2 regions of the Blautia sp. AF17-9LB genome follow, and region 2 is predicted to be linked to the other one. Evidence: predicted binding sites of a transcription regulator. Region 2 holds the regulator's gene; the other holds the start of a gene.
The links. Region 2 encodes Rex, which represses fermentation and respiration genes when NADH is low (regulators of the CRP and FNR family bind a similar motif). Its sites were predicted from a motif close to ATTGTTAANTANTTAACAAT; they were not measured.
Positions count from the first base shown of each region.

Region 1: a site for Rex is predicted at 4,441-4,460, ahead of gap (type I glyceraldehyde-3-phosphate dehydrogenase). Genes of this name have one in related genera too.

Region 1 covers NZ_QUGU01000002.1:404,434-413,147, reverse strand. Annotated here, with positions in the region: gene DWX00_RS04210 (type I restriction endonuclease subunit R, EcoR124 family) at 1-935, opposite strand, end outside; gene tpiA (triose-phosphate isomerase) at 1,182-1,934, opposite strand; gene DWX00_RS04200 (phosphoglycerate kinase) at 1,970-3,163, opposite strand; gene gap (type I glyceraldehyde-3-phosphate dehydrogenase) at 3,378-4,391, opposite strand; gene DWX00_RS04190 (histidinol-phosphatase HisJ family protein) at 4,655-5,455, opposite strand; gene mnmA (tRNA 2-thiouridine(34) synthase MnmA) at 5,452-6,546, opposite strand; gene nifU (Fe-S cluster assembly scaffold protein NifU) at 6,549-6,986, opposite strand; gene nifS (cysteine desulfurase NifS) at 7,094-8,275, opposite strand; gene DWX00_RS04170 (RrF2 family transcriptional regulator) at 8,282-8,714, opposite strand, start outside.
Region 2 covers NZ_QUGU01000028.1:9,415-18,128, forward strand. Annotated here, with positions in the region: gene DWX00_RS18900 (bifunctional ADP-dependent NAD(P)H-hydrate dehydratase/NAD(P)H-hydrate epimerase) at 1-873, opposite strand, end outside; gene DWX00_RS18905 (redox-sensing transcriptional repressor Rex) at 963-1,619, opposite strand; gene DWX00_RS18910 (ABC-F family ATP-binding cassette domain-containing protein) at 1,774-3,699, shown strand; gene DWX00_RS18915 (NADP-dependent isocitrate dehydrogenase) at 3,798-5,000, opposite strand; gene DWX00_RS18920 (S8 family peptidase) at 5,166-6,011, opposite strand; gene DWX00_RS19775 (hypothetical protein) at 6,100-6,273, opposite strand; gene DWX00_RS18925 (MATE family efflux transporter) at 6,498-7,865, opposite strand; gene DWX00_RS18930 (LysR family transcriptional regulator) at 7,989-8,714, shown strand, end outside.

The DNA.
Region 1 (8,714 bases), on a different contig from region 2:
ACAAATTCATGCCACTCATCCATAACATCGTCCACATCATTGATTCCTGCAATAAAGGTTTCAATAAGCTGTTTCTTGCTGCGCAGCTCCGGGCTGGCATCAATCGCTTTATTGATGGTTATCAGCACTTCCTTATCTTCACAGTGGGTATCATGATACTTCTTTACAAGCATCAGAATATAATCAATGTTGATTTCTACCTGCCGGATCAATTCAATTTCAAACACCACATCATCTGTAATATCCGTACTTTCCCGGCGTTTCCGTTTCCACTCGTCACGCAAATCCTGATAACGTCCAATGTAGTCTTGCAAATTGCGCTCAGAAATCAGCTCATTCCCCTTAAATTCGTCAAAGGAAAGCAGAAGGTTTCTCATACGAAGAATAGCACCAAACAAAGCAATAAAATCCTTCTGGTTCTGCTCTCCGACAATCTGCGGTTCTGACAGCGGAAACTTATGATTCAATTCCTCCATCAGATCCACATACCCTGGCATTGGCTTACCATCTACGGATTCATATCCGTAATAGTAATCCTTAAAGCTCTGCAGCAAAACAATGCCCCCGGCATTCTTATCCCCAAACAAGGAAATGGCACTATCTACTCGCTTCTGCAGATTTCTGAAACATACAATATTTCCAAAGGTCTTGATAGAATTCAGAATACGGTTTGTACGGAAAAACGCCTGTATCAGTCCGTGCATTTTCAGATTTTTATCTACCCACAGCGTATTCATAGTCGTCGCATCAAAACCGGTAAGAAACATATTGACTACGATCAGAATGTCCAATTCCTTATTCTTCATGCGAAGCGACACATCTTTATAATAATTCTGGAATTTATCACTTGAGGTATCGTAGTTCGTATGGAACATTTTGTTATAATCCTTGATTACTTCTTCCAGAAACTCTCTGGACGGCTGGTCGACAGATATAAAACAAGCATATCACGAAAACGTGAATTTTTCAATCCGCGCAAAAAATCACTCCGCTTCAAAACACAGAAACGAAGTGATTTCTTTTTGCACAAACTGGCACTCTCTATAGCTAAATCAAGGGTTATATGTTGCATAAAAAACAGCAAAACGCCACCAAACACCTCACCTTCAGCATTTCTGCCGAATTCACCGTGTTTGGTGACGTTTTAGCCCGTTTTATTGATTGATTTCGTACAAAATCAATTATTTATTGTAGTTTACGATAGCTCCGAAATCTGGTTTCAGGGATGCTCCGCCTACCAGACCGCCGTCGATGTTCTCCTGTGCGAACAGTTCCGGTGCGGTTTTTGCGTTTACAGAGCCGCCATACTGGATACGGATAGCTGCTGCTGTTGCATCATCATAGATTTCAGCGATGCACTCGCGGATGCCTTTGCAAACTTCCTCAGCCTGCTCTGTTGTAGCAGTTTTGCCGGTTCCGATTGCCCAGATTGGCTCGTAAGCGATAACGGCTGTTTTTGCCTGATCTGCTGTTACATTCAGGAATCCAACTTTTACCTGCTGACGAATGAAGTCCATCGTTACACCCTGCTCTCTCTGCTCCAGAGTTTCTCCGCAGCACATGATCGGGGTGATGCCGTGCTCGAAAGCTTTCAGCATTTTTTTGTTTACGGTCTCGCTGGTCTCTGCGAAGTATTCTCTTCTCTCAGAGTGGCCAAGTACAACGTATTTCACGCCAGCGTCTGTCAGCATAGCCGGGGAGATTTCGCCTGTGAAAGCACCTTTCTCCTCAAAATACATATTTTCAGCACCAATCTGGATGTTGGAGCCTTTTGCAGCCTCTACAACCGGGATGATATCGATGGCCGGTACGCAGAAAACAACGTCAACGTCGTCATTTGCCACCAGTGGTTTTAATGTATTGACTAATTCTACTGCCTTGCTCGGAGTCATGTTCATTTTCCAGTTTCCGGCGATAATTTTCTTTCTTGCCATGATCGTTTGATCTCCTTAGTTTTGAATATAAATTCTTATTTGTCGTTTGCTGCTGCAACGCCCGGCAGTTCTTTTCCTTCCAGGAACTCCAGGGAAGCGCCGCCGCCAGTGGAGATATGAGTCATCTTATCGCCATATCCAAGCTGGTTTACAGCTGCTGCGGAATCTCCGCCGCCGATGATCGTAACTGCATCTGTTTCAGCCAGTGCTGCTGCAACTGCTTTGGTTCCTGCTGCAAAATTCGGCATCTCGAAGCATCCCATCGGTCCGTTCCATACAACGGTTTTAGCAGTTTTAACAGCATCAGCGAACAGTTTTGCAGTTTCCGGTCCGATATCCAGACCTTCCCAGCCATCCGGAATCTGTCCGGCCGGAACAACCTGTGTATTTGCGTCGTTTGAGAATGCATCTGCAACAACGTTGTCTACCGGAAGAAGCAGTTTCACGCCTTTTGCTGCTGCTTTTTCTTTCATTTTGTTTGCATAATCCAGATAATCCATCTCAAGCAGAGAATCACCAACGGTGCCGCCTGCTGCTTTTGCGAAGGTATAAGCCATACCACCGCCGATGATCAGGACATCAACTTTATCGATCAGGTTGTCGATAACAGAAATCTTGCTGGATACTTTGGATCCACCAAGGATGGCAACAAACGGACGCTCCGGATTGTTGACAGCATTTCCAAGGAATGCGATCTCTTTCTCCATCAGGTAACCAACAACAGCAGTGTCAACATATTTGGTAACACCAACATTGGAGCAATGAGCACGGTGTGCGGTTCCGAATGCATCGTTTACGAATACGTCACACAGGGAAGCCAGTTCTTTGCTGAACTCCTCACCGTTTTTGGTCTCTTCTGCACGGTAACGGGTGTTCTCCAGAAGGATTACATCTCCGTCTTTCATAGCCTCAACAGCTGCTTTTGCGTTCGGTCCTACAACCTCAGGATCTGCTGCAAATTTAACTTCCTGTCCGAGAAGCTCGGAAAGGCGAACTGCAACCGGTGCAAGAGAAAGCTCTGGTTTTGGTTCTCCTTTCGGTTTTCCAAGATGAGAGCAGAGAATTACTTTTCCGCCGTCAGCGATCAGTTTTTTGATCGTTGGAAGAGCTGCTACCAGACGGTTCTCATCTGTGATTTTTCCATCGATCAGCGGAACGTTGAAGTCACATCTTACAAGGACTCTTTTTCCTTTTACGTTGATATCATCTACGGTTTTTTTGTTTAACATGGGCGTTTCCCTCCATATATCCAACTGCATCTGCCGCGCCGTTTCTTTGTTTTTGCGGCATCGCGGTCCTTATTTAAAAATGCAGTTTATAATTTTTGCACACGGAAAAGGGCTGTTTTTGTGCCGTATTTTTCCGCCGCATTCGCAAAAAGGGCCCGGTCCTTAACAGACCGGACCCTTTGGGCTCTGAAATTTTGCCGTTCAGTTTGTTAAATTATGCTAACTCGCTGAAGTATTTGATGGTACGAACCATCTGGCTTGTGTAGGAGTTCTCGTTATCATACCAAGAAACAACCTGTACCTCTGTTGTTCCGTTGTCCAGCGGAAGAACCATGGTCTGAGTTGCATCGAACAGAGAACCATATCTCATACCAACGATGTCGCTGGATACGATTTCATCTGTGTTGTATCCGAAGGACTCGGTTGCAGAAGCTTTCATTTTTGCGTTGATCTCGTCAACAGTTACAGTTCCTTCTACAACTGCTGTAAGGATTGTGGTAGAACCGGTTGGGGTTGGAACACGCTGTGCAGAACCGATCAGTTTGCCGTTCAGTTCCGGAATAACAAGGCCGATTGCTTTTGCAGCACCGGTGCTGTTTGGAACGATGTTAACTGCAGCTGCACGGGATCTTCTCAGATCGCCTTTTCTCTGCGGTCCGTCCAGAGTCATCTGATCTCCAGTGTAAGCATGGATAGTAACCATGATACCGGATTTAATCGGAGCCAGTTCGTTCAGAGCTTTTGCCATAGGTGCAAGGCAGTTTGTGGTGCAGGATGCAGCGGAGATGATGTTATCGTCTGCTGTCAGTGTCTCATGGTTTACATTGTAAACGATGGTCGGAAGGTCGTTACCAGCCGGAGCGGAGATAACTACTTTACGAGCACCTGCATTGATGTGTGCCTGAGCTTTTGCTTTGGAGGTGTAGAATCCGGAGCACTCCAGAACTACGTCTACGCCAAGCTCTCCCCATGGGCAGTTGTTAGCATCCGGGAAAGCATAGATTTTGATGTTTTTGCCATCTACTGTGATGGAATCTTCATCGGATGTTACGGTATCAGCCAGAGCATATTTTCCCTGAGAAGAGTCATATTTTAACAGATGAGCTAACATCTTCGGGGATGTTAAATCGTTGATTGCTACTACTTCATAACCTTCTGCTCCAAACATCTGTCTGAATGCAAGACGTCCGATACGGCCAAAACCATTGATTGCTACTTTTACTGCCATGATTTTCAATTCCTCCTAAAAAGTGAATTTTAATTTTGAGTCTCTGTACTTTGTTAAAGAAACATCAACCTTATCTGTATAATACCTAATTTCGTCGGAAAATTCAAGTTCTATTTTCAAGAAAATACGAAATTATTTCTAAAATTTGTGAAGAAGCCGGATGCCAATCCGTATTTCTGCAAAATTTCGAAAGATCCGTCTATTGCAGAAAGAGCCGGAATCCAGCCTTTCTGGGGCTTTTTCCGGCTTTTCCTGCGTGTTTTCTATTGGATCGGCAGATATTCCGGCTTTTTCTCTTTAAACCGCACGTAGTACCGGAATCCGGCTTCCTGCGCGATAGCTGCCGCGTCCGCGAAATGAAACGCTATATGTTCCGGTTTGTGGGCATCGGCACCGAAGGTGATCTTTTCGCCGCCCAGTTCCCGGTATCTTCTGATGACATCCGGCGTCGGATTCGGCACGCCAAGGCCTGCCTTGTAGCCGCCGGTGTTGATTTCCAGCGCGATATCGTACTGAATCAGCTCTTTTAAAATGGTATCGATCTCGTCCGCAAATGCGCGGTAGCTGTAATCTTTTCCCTTTTCTCTGCAGTAGCGTACCACATAATCCAGATGACCAAGCGTCTGGAAATTGTGGAAGAACCGGATATTTTCTGCTGTAGCCCGAAAATACGCCCGGTACAGCTCTTCTGCCGTCCAGTCCGGGAAAGCATCCTCATAATAGGGGTCTTTTCCGTCAATGACATGCATGGATCCGATCACATAGTCGAACGGCCACGCATTTACATACTCTTCCATCCGTTCTTTTAAGTGGAGCTGCAGTCCCAGTTCCACGCCGAATCGGATATCGATTCTGTCGTGGTATTTTTCCTGCAGTTCCCGGATTTTTGCCGCATATGCCGGTGTATCGAGCTGGAACTCGCCGGTACTGTAATCCATATCGTAGTGATCTGTCAGGCAGATTGCCGGAAGTCCCAGCTCGACTGCCCGTTTTACCATCTCTTCTGTTGGTGCTTCGCTGTCACTTGAAAAGAAACTGTGCATATGACAGTCCGCTATTTTCATCTTTCGGCCTCCGTAATCGTTCCGCCTCCGCCGACACAGCCGTCCACGTAGAAGACAACAGCCTGTCCCGGTGTCGGAGCACGCACGCCGTCCGGGAAGGTACAGGTAATCTCATCTTCCCCGGTCCGTTTGATCACGCACGGGGAGCCTTTGTGCCCGTACCGGATTTTTGCGGTGCAGGAGAGCTCTTCTCCAAGTTCCAGCGGCGGAATTGCCATATAGTTTACTTTGTTTGCTTTTACTACTTTTGCGAAAACCTCTTCATTTTCGCCGACCACAACCTCGTTCGTCTCCGGACGGATTTCCAGTACGAACACGCGGTGTCCCATCGGAAGGCCGAGTCCGCGGCGCTGTCCTACGGTGTAATGGGTAATCCCCTCATGGGTACCGAGGATTTCACCCTTTGTATTCACGAAATTGCCTTTCGGTGCCACGATTCCTGTCTCGTTCTGGATAAAGGAAGCGTAATCCTGATCCGGCACGAAGCAGATTTCCTGGGAATCCTTCTTTTTTGCTACCGGAAGACCGATTTTTGCTGCAATCTCACGAATCTGATCTTTTGTGTAGTCTCCGACCGGCATCAGCGTATGCGAAAGCTGCTCCTGGGTCAGATTATACAGTGCATACGTCTGGTCTTTTGCCGCTGTTACCGAATTTGCAATCGCATACCGTCCATTGGCAAGCTGTTCGATTCTTGCATAATGTCCGGTCGCAATGTAGTCCGCTCCAATGGAAAGACTGCGCTGAAGCAACGCTTCCCATTTCACATAGCGGTTGCAGGCGATACACGGGTTCGGTGTTCTGCCGCAGAGATATTCGTTCGTGAAATAGTCCATGACGTTCTCACGGAACTCTTTTTTGAAGTTCATGACATAATACGGAATGTCCAGCACCTGTGCCACGCGCCTTGCATCATCAACAGCAGAGAGGCCGCAACAGCCCCCGTTTTCCTCCTGGACTGTCTCGGCCTCATCCTGCCAGATCTGCATGGTCACCCCGATGACATCGTATCCTGCTTTTTTCAGGAGATACGCTGCCACCGAGGAATCTACGCCGCCGGACATTCCAACGACTACCTTCTTTTTTCCCATACTTAGTATTCTTCCTCTTCCTCGCCCTCGCTGATATCAGACTTCGGTTTTGCAAGACCTTCGATCTTGATGTGGTGTTTCTCTGCGTAATCCCAGAGTGCAGCGTGAATTGCTTCTTCTGCAAGCAGAGAACAGTGAACTTTGACCGGCGGAAGTCCGTCGAGTGCTTCCATAACAGCTTTGTTGGTTACTTCCAGAGCTTCCTGGATGGTTTTTCCTTTTACCAGCTCGGTTGCCATACTGCTGGTTGCAACTGCGGCGCCGCAGCCGAAGGTTTTGAATTTGCAGTCCTGAATGATGCCGTTATCGTCGATGTCAAGATACATTCTCATGATATCGCCGCATTTTGCATTTCCAACGGTACCTACACCGCTTGCGTTCTCAATTTCTCCTACATTTCTCGGATGCTGGAAATGATCCATTACTTTTTCACTGTACATTGTTATTCTTCCTCCTGAACTATTTCAAAGCAGTCCTCCTCCGGCACAGCTTTTACCTGAATTTTTCTGTACCGGCTTTCTGGATGGACTGTCTTATTTTTTTAAACTTATTTACCCTGCTGTTTTTTGATGTAATCCTCATACAGCGGGGACATGCTGCGCAGACGGTCTACGATCGCTTTAATCTGCTCTACAACAAAATCAACGTCCTCTTTTGTGATCTCCTCACTTAAAGTCAGACGTAAGGAACCGTGTGCTTTCTCGTGCGGCAGTCCGATGGCCAGCAGTACATGGGACGGATCCAGGGATCCGGAAGTACATGCAGAACCGCTGGATGCGCAGATACCTTTCATATCCAGCATGATCAGAAGGGACTCTCCCTCGATGAATTCAAAGCTGATGTTGCAGTTGTTCGGCAGACGTTTTACCGGATCGCCGTTCAGACGGCAGTTCGGAATCTCGGTTAAAATACGGTTGATCAGATAATCACGTACTTCGATTTCTTTTGCGGTACGCTCCGCCATAGTTCTTGCCGCACGCTCTGCCGCAACTCCATATCCTACGATGCCCGGTACATTTTCTGTTCCGGCACGGCGTTTTCTTTCCTGCGCACCGCCGTGTACGAAGGAGCGGATTTTCACACCCTTTCGGATGTAAAGGAAGCCGATTCCTTTCGGTCCGTTAATCTTATGACCGCTGGAACTGAGCATATCAATATTGCACTCATCCACATTGATCGGGATCTGGCCAAATGCCTGTACGGCATCTGTGTGGAATAAAATATTGTGTTCTTTTGCAATTCTTCCGATTTCCTTGATCGGCTGAATCGTTCCGATTTCGTTGTTTGCCGCCATAACGGAAATCAGAATGGTCTCAGGTGTGATGGCTGCTTCGAGTTCATCCAGATTGACAACGCCGTTCTCATCGACGCCGATATAGGTGATTTTCGCACCGCGCTCTTTTTCCAGATACTCACAGGTATGAAGAATCGCATGATGCTCGATTTTTGTGGTGATGATGTGGTTTCCTTTATTTTTATATGCTTCAAAGGTAGCTTTTAACGCCCAGTTATCGGACTCGCTGCCGCCGGCTGTGAAATAAATTTCCTCCGGTTTTGCGCCGAGCACGTTTGCGATCTGCTCTCTTCCTTTGGTGATGGCTTCTTTGCTTTTTCCTGCAATTGCATAAATACTGGATGGATTTCCGTAGTATTCGCTGAAATAAGGAAGCATAGCCTCGACAACTTCCGGGGCTGTTTTTGTTGTTGCCGCATTGTCCAGATAAATCATTGTTGTTCACTCCTTGTCATTTCTATCGCTGTTTCTGTTTTTCTCTAATTGCCGGCTCTGCTGAACCAGCTCTCCGAGGCTGATGGAATCCACAGCGTTCGTAATTCCCTCATTGATCCTCTGCCACACAAAACGCGTGACGCAGAAATCGGCCGCATCGCAGCCGCCCAGGCCTTCATTGACCGAGCACGTGACTGCCTCGAGTCCGCCCTCCAGCACACGGAGAACATCTCCTACCGAAATGGAATCTGCCGGTTTTGCAAGTACATATCCACCGCCTGCTCCCCGCACACTCTCAATGAATCCGGCTTTTCGAAGCGGACGCACCAGCTGCTCCAGATAGCTCTCTGAGATATTCTGGCGTTCTGAAATGCTGGCAATGGACACTGCACCCTCTTCTTCGTGACTCGCCAGATCGATCATGGCACGCAGGCCATAT
Region 2 (8,714 bases):
CGCCATTGCTTCCGGCAGGGCACAGAAAAGCGGCGTACGGTTTCTTTCCTCTGTCACAACCTTTACCATGCCGGCACCGGATGCAAGGACTGCCCTGGCACACAAAACAGCGGCTCCGCACATGGCACCGGAACCGGCAAGTACCAGCACCTTTCCGAAGGTTCCCTTATTTCCCATCGGCGTGCGGGTAAGAAACCGGTCCAGATCTTCTTTTTCCACTGAACCGTACCAGGGCGTCTCCTCTTCTCCTGCATCAAAGCCGATTCCGATATCACGGACCAGGACCTCTCCGGCATATCGTTTTCCGGGATCAAAGAGAAGCCCTGGCTTTGCACAGGCAAATGTCACCGTGGCTCTGGCTTTCACCGCCGCATCAAGGACCTCTCCGGTATCCGTGTGGATCCCCGAAGGGATGTCCACGGCAAGAACAGGAACACCGCTTGCGCAGATTGCTTCCACTGCCCTCCGGTACTCCCCTGCCAGCGGACGGGATACGCCAATTCCAAAGATGGCATCTATGATAACAGTATATTCCCGGAAATCCGGATTCTTAACCTCACGGACCCCATAATTTTCCGCAATTTTCTTCTGTGCTCTCATGCCTTCACTGTATTTTTCCGGATTTCCAAGACAGAACAGTTCCGCATCCACCCCTTTCGTCTTTAAAATCCGTGCAATTGCCGCACCGTCCCCTCCATTATTTCCGGGACCGCACACAGCAAGGACTTTTCCTGTATCCCATGTTCCATTTTGAAGCTCCTCCACGCAGGACAGCGCTGCGCGCTCCATCAGTACCAGGGACGGTACCCCCATGGTTTCGATCGTATTGCGGTCTGCCTGCTTCATCTGTGCTGCTGTAAGAATCCGTTTCATCGCTTTTCCTCCTTTTCCTGCCTTATCCGGAAAGTGAACAGAAAAAGTCTCCGGTTTCCCGAAGACTCTCCTGCTTTTGTTTTGGTTTCTTAATTGTTCTTTGGATGCTCCGCCTCATATCTGGTCAGATTGTAGGAGAGACGCATCAGACTTTCGGAAAGATGGACGTTCTCGACGATCACATCTTTCGGAAGTTTTAAGTTTAGATCGGTATGTGCAAAATTCCAGATTGCTTTTACACCGTTGTCCACGAGAATCTCTGCCATCTCTACCGCTTTTGCTTTTGGCAGTGTCAAAGCCGCAATCTCTACATGGTGTTCCTTGATAAATTCCGGAAGCTCGTCCGCCATGCGGATTTCAATTCCGCGCACGGAGATTCCTTTTAATACCGGGTTGACGTCAAAAATACCGACCGTTTTGAATCCGCTTCTTTCAAAGGCCGCATAATTAGCAAGCGCCTGTCCCAGATTTCCGGCTCCGACAAAAATCATATTGTGGACTCTGTCCAGACCTAAAATTTTTCCAATCTCGCTGTACAGATACCGCACGTTATAACCATACCCCTGCTGGCCGAAGCCGCCGAAATTATTTAAATCCTGGCGAATCTGGGAAGCTGTCACTTTCATCCGCTCGCTCAGCTCACCGGAAGAGATCCGTTCTACTCCGTCCTCCAGCAATTCGCCCAGGTAACGATAATATCTAGGAAGTCTTTTGATAACTGCCCGCGAAATTCCTTTTTCTTCCAAGATAAATTCCTCCTTATTTACACCTGCATATATTCATATTATATATGGTTGATAGAAAATTGTCAAAGATTTCTTGAAATTTTGTGTATTACTCTCTATAATAAGGATGGTGTATTATGTCAAAATACAGAAATATGTTATCTGGAGGAACCACATGATTCTTGCATGTCAGAATATCTCGAAAGCATTCGGGACAACGGAAATTATCAAAAATGCATCTTTTCATATAGAAGAACGCGAAAAAACCGCACTGGTCGGCATCAACGGTGCCGGAAAATCGACGCTGTTAAAAATCATCATCGGCGAAATGAGGGCCGATGAGGGAGAGGTCATCCTCTCCAAAGGAAAGACGATGGGCTATCTCGCCCAGCATCAGGATCTGACCGGACACCTTTCCATTTACCAGGAAGTGCTGACCGCGAAACAGAATCTGATCGATATGGAGGAACGCCTCCGTCAGATGGAAAGTGATATGAATACAAAATCCGGTGCAGAGCTGGATGAACTTCTTTCCACCTACACCCGCCTCTCCCATACCTTTGAACTGGAAAACGGATACGCGTACCGCAGTGAAGTCGTCGGTGTTTTAAAAGGTCTTGGCTTTTCCGAGAGCGATTTTGAAAAACAGGTGGACTCCCTCTCCGGCGGTCAGAAGACCCGCGTGGCACTTGGTAAACTGCTGCTCACCAAACCGGACATCATTCTGCTCGACGAGCCGACCAACCACCTCGATATGGACTCGATCTCCTGGCTCGAAACGTATCTTTTAAATTACAGCGGAGCCGTCCTGATCGTCTCCCATGACCGTTACTTTCTCGACCGCGTTGTCACAAAAGTCGTTGAAGTGGACAATAAAAAAGTAACAACTTTTGAGGGAAACTATACCGCCTACAGTCAAAAAAAAGCAATGCTCCGTGAAGCCGCTTACCATGCCTGGGTCAACCAGCAGCAGGAAATCCACCATCAGGAAGAAGTCATTGCAAAGCTGAAATCTTTCAACCGCGAGAAATCCATCAAACGCGCCGAGAGCCGTGAAAAAATGCTGGACAAAATGGATGTGCTGGAAAAGCCGACCGAAGTACGCTCCGATATGCGGATCCGTCTGGAACCGCGCATCACAAGCGGAAACGATGTGCTGACCGTCGAGCACCTCTCCAAAGCCTTCCCGGGACAGACGCTTTTCCAGGATCTGAATTTCGAAATCAAGCGCGGGGAGCGCGTCGCAATCATCGGAAACAACGGAACGGGAAAAACGACGATCTTAAAGATCTTAAACGAAGTCATCCGCCCGGATGCCGGCTCTTTTACACTTGGAAGCCGTGTACAGATCGGTTACTACGATCAGGAGCATCAGGTGCTCCACATGGAAAAGACCATTTTCCAGGAGATTTCCGACGCGTATCCGTATCTGACAAACACCGAAATCCGAAATGTGCTGGCCGCCTTCCTGTTTACAAACGACGATGTCTTCCAACCGATTCATACCTTGAGCGGCGGTGAGCGCGGACGAATTTCTCTTGCCAAGCTGATGCTCTCGAACGCCAACTTCCTGATCCTCGACGAGCCGACCAACCACCTCGATATCGTATCAAAGGAGATTCTGGAAAACGCGCTGAAGGATTACACTGGAACGGTACTGTACGTTTCCCACGACCGTTACTTTATCAATCAGACTGCAACCCGGATTCTGGAGCTGACGGGACAAACACTCGTCAACTATATCGGAAATTACGATTACTATCTGGAGAAAAAAGAAGAGCTGACCCGCATCTATGCTCCTGCTGCCGATGCCGCCGCTCCGGAAGAAACAGCGGCTCCTTCCGAAGCCTCCTCCACAAAGCTGGACTGGAAAGCGCAGAAAGAAGAACAGGCACGTCTCCGCAAGAAAGAAAACGAGCTGAAAAAGACGGAGAAACGAATTGAAGAGCTTGAGACACGCGATTCGGAAATTGATGAGGAAATGTCGAAACCGGAAGTCGCAACGAATGTGGCAGAGTGTGTGAAATTAAGCAAAGAGAAAGCAGAGATTGCCGCGGAACTCGAAGAGCTGTATGAAAAATGGGAAGAGCTTGCCGAATAGGCCTGGTTTTCCCCGGAAAATTCAAAACAGAAAAAGCCGGTCCGGCGCATCCCTTTTTGCGGGAATGCCGGATCGGCTTTCTTTTTTGCTTCGTTTAATTATTTCTCCAGCTCCTCGCGGATGGCCAGGATGAAATCACGGCTGTTTAATACGGTCGGATTTTCCATGGTGGTGATCAGCGCAAGGTCTTTTGTCATTTTTCCGCTCTCGATCGTTGCGATCGTTGCTTTTTCCAGACGGTCTGCAAATGCGGAAAGTTCTGCGTTTCCATCCATTTCCCCGCGTTTTCTGAGTGCGCCGGTCCATGCAAAAATGGTGGCCACGGAGTTGGTGGATGTCTCCTCACCTTTTAAGTGACGGTAATAGTGGCGCTGTACGGTTCCGTGCGCAGCCTCGTACTCGTAATATCCGTGCGGGGATACGAGAACAGAAGTCATCATCGCAAGGGAACCGAAGGCGGAGGATACCATGTCGCTCATGACATCGCCGTCGTAGTTCTTGCAGGCCCAGATAAAGCCGCCCTCTGCTTTCATGATGCGGGCAACGGCGTCGTCGATCAGAGTGTAGAAGTAGGTAATGCCTGCTTCTGCAAATTTCTCTTTGTACTCTGCATCGAAGATCTCCTGGAAGATATCCTTGAAGCGGTGATCATACTTCTTGGAAATCGTATCCTTGCTTGCAAACCACAGATCCTGTTTCGTGGACAGTGCGTACTCGAAACAGCTTCTCGCAAAGCTTTCTATGGAGTTATCCAGATTGTGCATGCCCTGAATGACACCGGCGCCGGTGAAGTTGTGGATCAGCTCTCTTGTCTCGGTGCCGTCCTCAGCCGTATAAACCAGCTCTGCTTTTCCCGGTCCCGGAATGCGCATTTCTGCATTTTTATAGACATCTCCGTATGCATGACGGGCAATCGTGATCGGTTTTTTCCAGTTGCGCACGCACGGCTCGATGCCTTTTACGACAATCGGGGTACGGAAAACGGTTCCGTCGAGCATGGCACGGATCGTTCCGTTCGGGCTCTTCCACATTTCTTTCAGATTGTACTCGGTCATACGCGCTGCATTCGGCGTAATGGTGGCACATTTGACTGCTACACCGTATTTCTTGGTAGCGTTTGCGGAATCTACGGTTACCTGATCGTTCGTCTCGTTTCTGTGTTCCAGTCCCAGATCGTAATATTCCGTTTTCAGGTCAATAAACGGGAGAAGCAGCTCATCTTTGATCATTTTCCAGAGAATTCTGGTCATCTCATCTCCATCCATCTCTACCAGAGGAGTGGTCATCTGAATTTTTTCCATAGTAGGCCTCCTTTTTCTATTCCCGTTTATTGTATAAAGTATCCTATAGCTTGTCAAGTCAAAATTCGCCTGATTTTTTGGCATTTTCCCATAAATTCACACAATTTTTGCAGGATGAGAGGTGTTTTCCTTCATTTTTCTTTTTTTATGCTGCCGCACAGTGTCTCACAGAAGAGACAGAAAACGGTCTGTTTGAAGCATCCCATGCCCCTGACGGTTGCGCGGAAGGCCAAGGTCTCTCGCCGATTCGCAAAGCAGCATTTTCGCCTGGACATTTGTAAGATCCGGAACCCGTTCAAGTGCCAAAGCCACGGCTCCGGACACCCGCGGTGCCGCCATCGAGGTGCCGCTCTTCACCACATATTCCTTCCTGCTTCTTCCAGGCGCGCAGGAAATGAGACGTTTTCCAGGCGCGACAAGATCCGGTTTGCAGACGCAGTCCCGTGTCGGGCCGCATCCGGAGATTCCTCTTCTTGGCTCCAGCAGATCGCCCGCTCCCACGGTGATCACTTTTCTGCTGCTCCCCGGCGCCGTAATACTGCCCGGAGCGGGCCCCAGATTTCCGGCCGCTGTCACAACAGTGATCCCGTCATCCCAGGCGCGCTCCACCGCCTGTACTAGCAGATCATCCACCGTTTTTTCCTGCTCTGTTGTTCCCACTGAAATATTTAAAATGCGGATATTAAGTCTTATTCGCTCTTTGCACACCCAGTCAATCGCCGCGAGGATATCCTGCTTTCTTCCATTTCCCCTTCGGTCCAGAATCTTCACTACGACAAACCGGCATCCCGGTGCCGCACCCTGGTATTTTCCGCCGGACGCTCTTCCACTTCCGCCAAGGATACCACAGACATGCGTTCCGTGTCCATTGTCATCGTAAGGCGTCTCCCGCCCGTACACAAGATCCCGGAAGGCTACAATCCGGCCGTCAAAATCCATATGGGGAAAAATCCCTGTATCCAGCACGGCGGCTGTAATTCCTTTTCCTGTCAGATTTTCCTGCTCTTTCATCCATAAGTCCCTGTGTATTCTTATCTTATGGTATGCAAAAAAGGCTGCCTTTCGCAAAGAACAGCCTTTTTGTTTTTCTTTTCTATACTTAAAACTGAATCTGCTTTTCCCCTTTCCGTTTCCAGAGAGCTGCTGCAAGCGGGATGCCGCAGAGCTCAGCCAGGACAAAGGCGCCCCATATCAGATTCAGGTTTCCAAATCCTTTGAGAAGAAATGCAAACACCAGCGGCAGAATCGCCTGGCGTGTCATGGATATGTACATACTTTCTTTTCCAAGGGAAAGTCCCTGCAGCGCCGCCTGATAGATCAGACCTGGAATCGAAAGCAGATAGGCACCGACAGAATGCGGAGCGCCGGGACTCCAATGCGCATCAGATTGTCCGAGGCATCATATTGTATGTATGGCAATAAAAAACAGGAAGATATCTGCCAAAACCGTTTCGGTAAAGATCTTCCTGTCCTTTTTTCAGAAACTTTTCAAAAACATTACTTCTGCTGCTCCATTCGCTTCAGTTCCGGCAGAACCAGAATCAGCATGGTGATAAAGCAGAGACTTCCGCCGATTACGTTTGATACCGGTTCGGCAAGGAATACACCGTCCGTTCCCATGTGGAGTACGTACGGCATCAGATAGGTGAGCGGTACAACAATGAAGACTTTTCGGAGCAGGGAGAAAAAGATCGCCTGCTTCTTTTTATTCAGAGATTTGAATACGGTCTGTCCAATGTACTGCAGATCCATGAAAATGAATGCTGCAAAGTACTGCTTCAGAGCCGGAACCGCATCTGCGGTCAGTACCGCATCCGAACTGAAAATACCGATCAGCGCATGCGGCGCCAGAACAATCACGCTCCACATCACTGCGGTATAGCCGAGGATCATCGCACTCATGACACACATCGCCTTGCGCACGCGGGCCGGACGGCGTGCACCGTAATTATAGCTCAAAATCGGAGAAGTTCCCTCATTCATTGCATAGATCGGTGTCTCGACGAGCTGACGCACGCTCGATACGATCGTCATAACAGAGATGTAAATATCACCGCCGGTCACAGAGAGTACGTTGTTGCAGCAGATCGTGACAAGGCTGTTGGTCAGCTGCATGATAAATCCCGCGGTACCGAGGCTGACAATATTTTTCGCATAGCCTGCACACTCAGAAATTTCATTTTTCCGCACAAAGCGCACTTTCAGTTCCGATTTCCGGGTCAGGAAATACAGAACGAACACTGCGGAAAGTGTCTGGGAAATCACAGTTGCAATCGCAGCCCCCTGCACACCAAAGCCAAACACAAAGATAAACAGCGGGTCAAGCAGCAGGTTTGCGACCGCTCCGATCGTGACGGAAAGCATACCAACGGTCGAGTAGCCCTGCGCGTTGATGAACGGGTTCATGCCGGTTGCCACCATCGACGGCAAAGTTCCGATCAGATAAATCATCATATAAGGATACGCGTAGACCATCGCATCTGCCGATGCGCCGAACAGTGATAGCAGTGGACGGGCAAACAAAAAGCCGATCACCATCAGTATGACAGCACAGACACATACCATGGAATACGACGTATTCATAATACGTTCCGCCTTTTTTTGATCATTCTTTCCACGCTCAATCGAAAACAGCGGAGCGCCGCCGCTTCCAAACAAGTTGCTGAATGCTGTGATGATAACGATCAGCGGAAAGCACAGACCGACTGCACCGAGTGCCGCCGTTCCTACCTCCGGGATCCGCGCGATGTAGACGCGGTCTACAATATTGTACAGCAGACTCAAAATCTGAGCAACCAGCATCGGGAGCGCTGCCCCGAAGATGTTTCCGGTTACGGTTCCATGTTCGAAATCAATTCGTTTCATTTGTTCCCTCATTCCCTTCTTTTTCACTTGCTTTTCAGTATAGCATGGCGTATTCTATATGTAAATTATTGTTTTTATATTGAAATTGAATAATTTTTATATAGTTTTTTCAGGAGGATTTTTATGGAACTTCGACAACTCGAATACTTCCGCGCCATCGTGGACGCGGGAACCATCAGCGGGGCGGCACGGGTGCTGCATATGACACAGCCGCCGTTAAGTTATCAGATCAAAATGCTGGAGGAAGAGCTTCAGGTGCCTCTTCTCATCCGCGGTACAAAGAAAATCACCCTGACCGAGGCAGGAAAAACACTGTATGAACAGGCAGGAACGCTTCTGATGCTTGCGGATCTCACCAGGCGCGAAGTCGTAAAATCCAGTCAGTCTGCGACACTCCACATCGGCATGACGCCATCCACCGTTTCGCTGCTCGCCGACTATCTCCTGCGATTTTCCCGGAAATACCCGCACATCCATTTTGATGTCCACGAGGGTTCTACCTTTGCTTTAAAAGACCAGCTCGAAAATCACATGGTGGATCTCACCACGCTCCGCACGCCAATCGTTTTAAATGGCTGCGAGACGAAGACCCTTTTAAAAGAGAGCATCACCGCCATGGCACTCCCTTCTCACCCGCTTTTTGCCGGGCGTGAAACCCTTTCGCTTACGGAACTTGCCGAGCAGCCGCTGATTCTGTCGAACCGCTACCGGAAATACATGCTCTCCGCTTTCGAGCAGGCGGGTCTGTTCTGCGATATCTATCTCACCTGCGAGGACGCCCGCACGGCAATGACAATGGCAGAAAAAGGCCTTGGCATCGCTCTTCTGCCGGCCTCCATGCTGAATCTT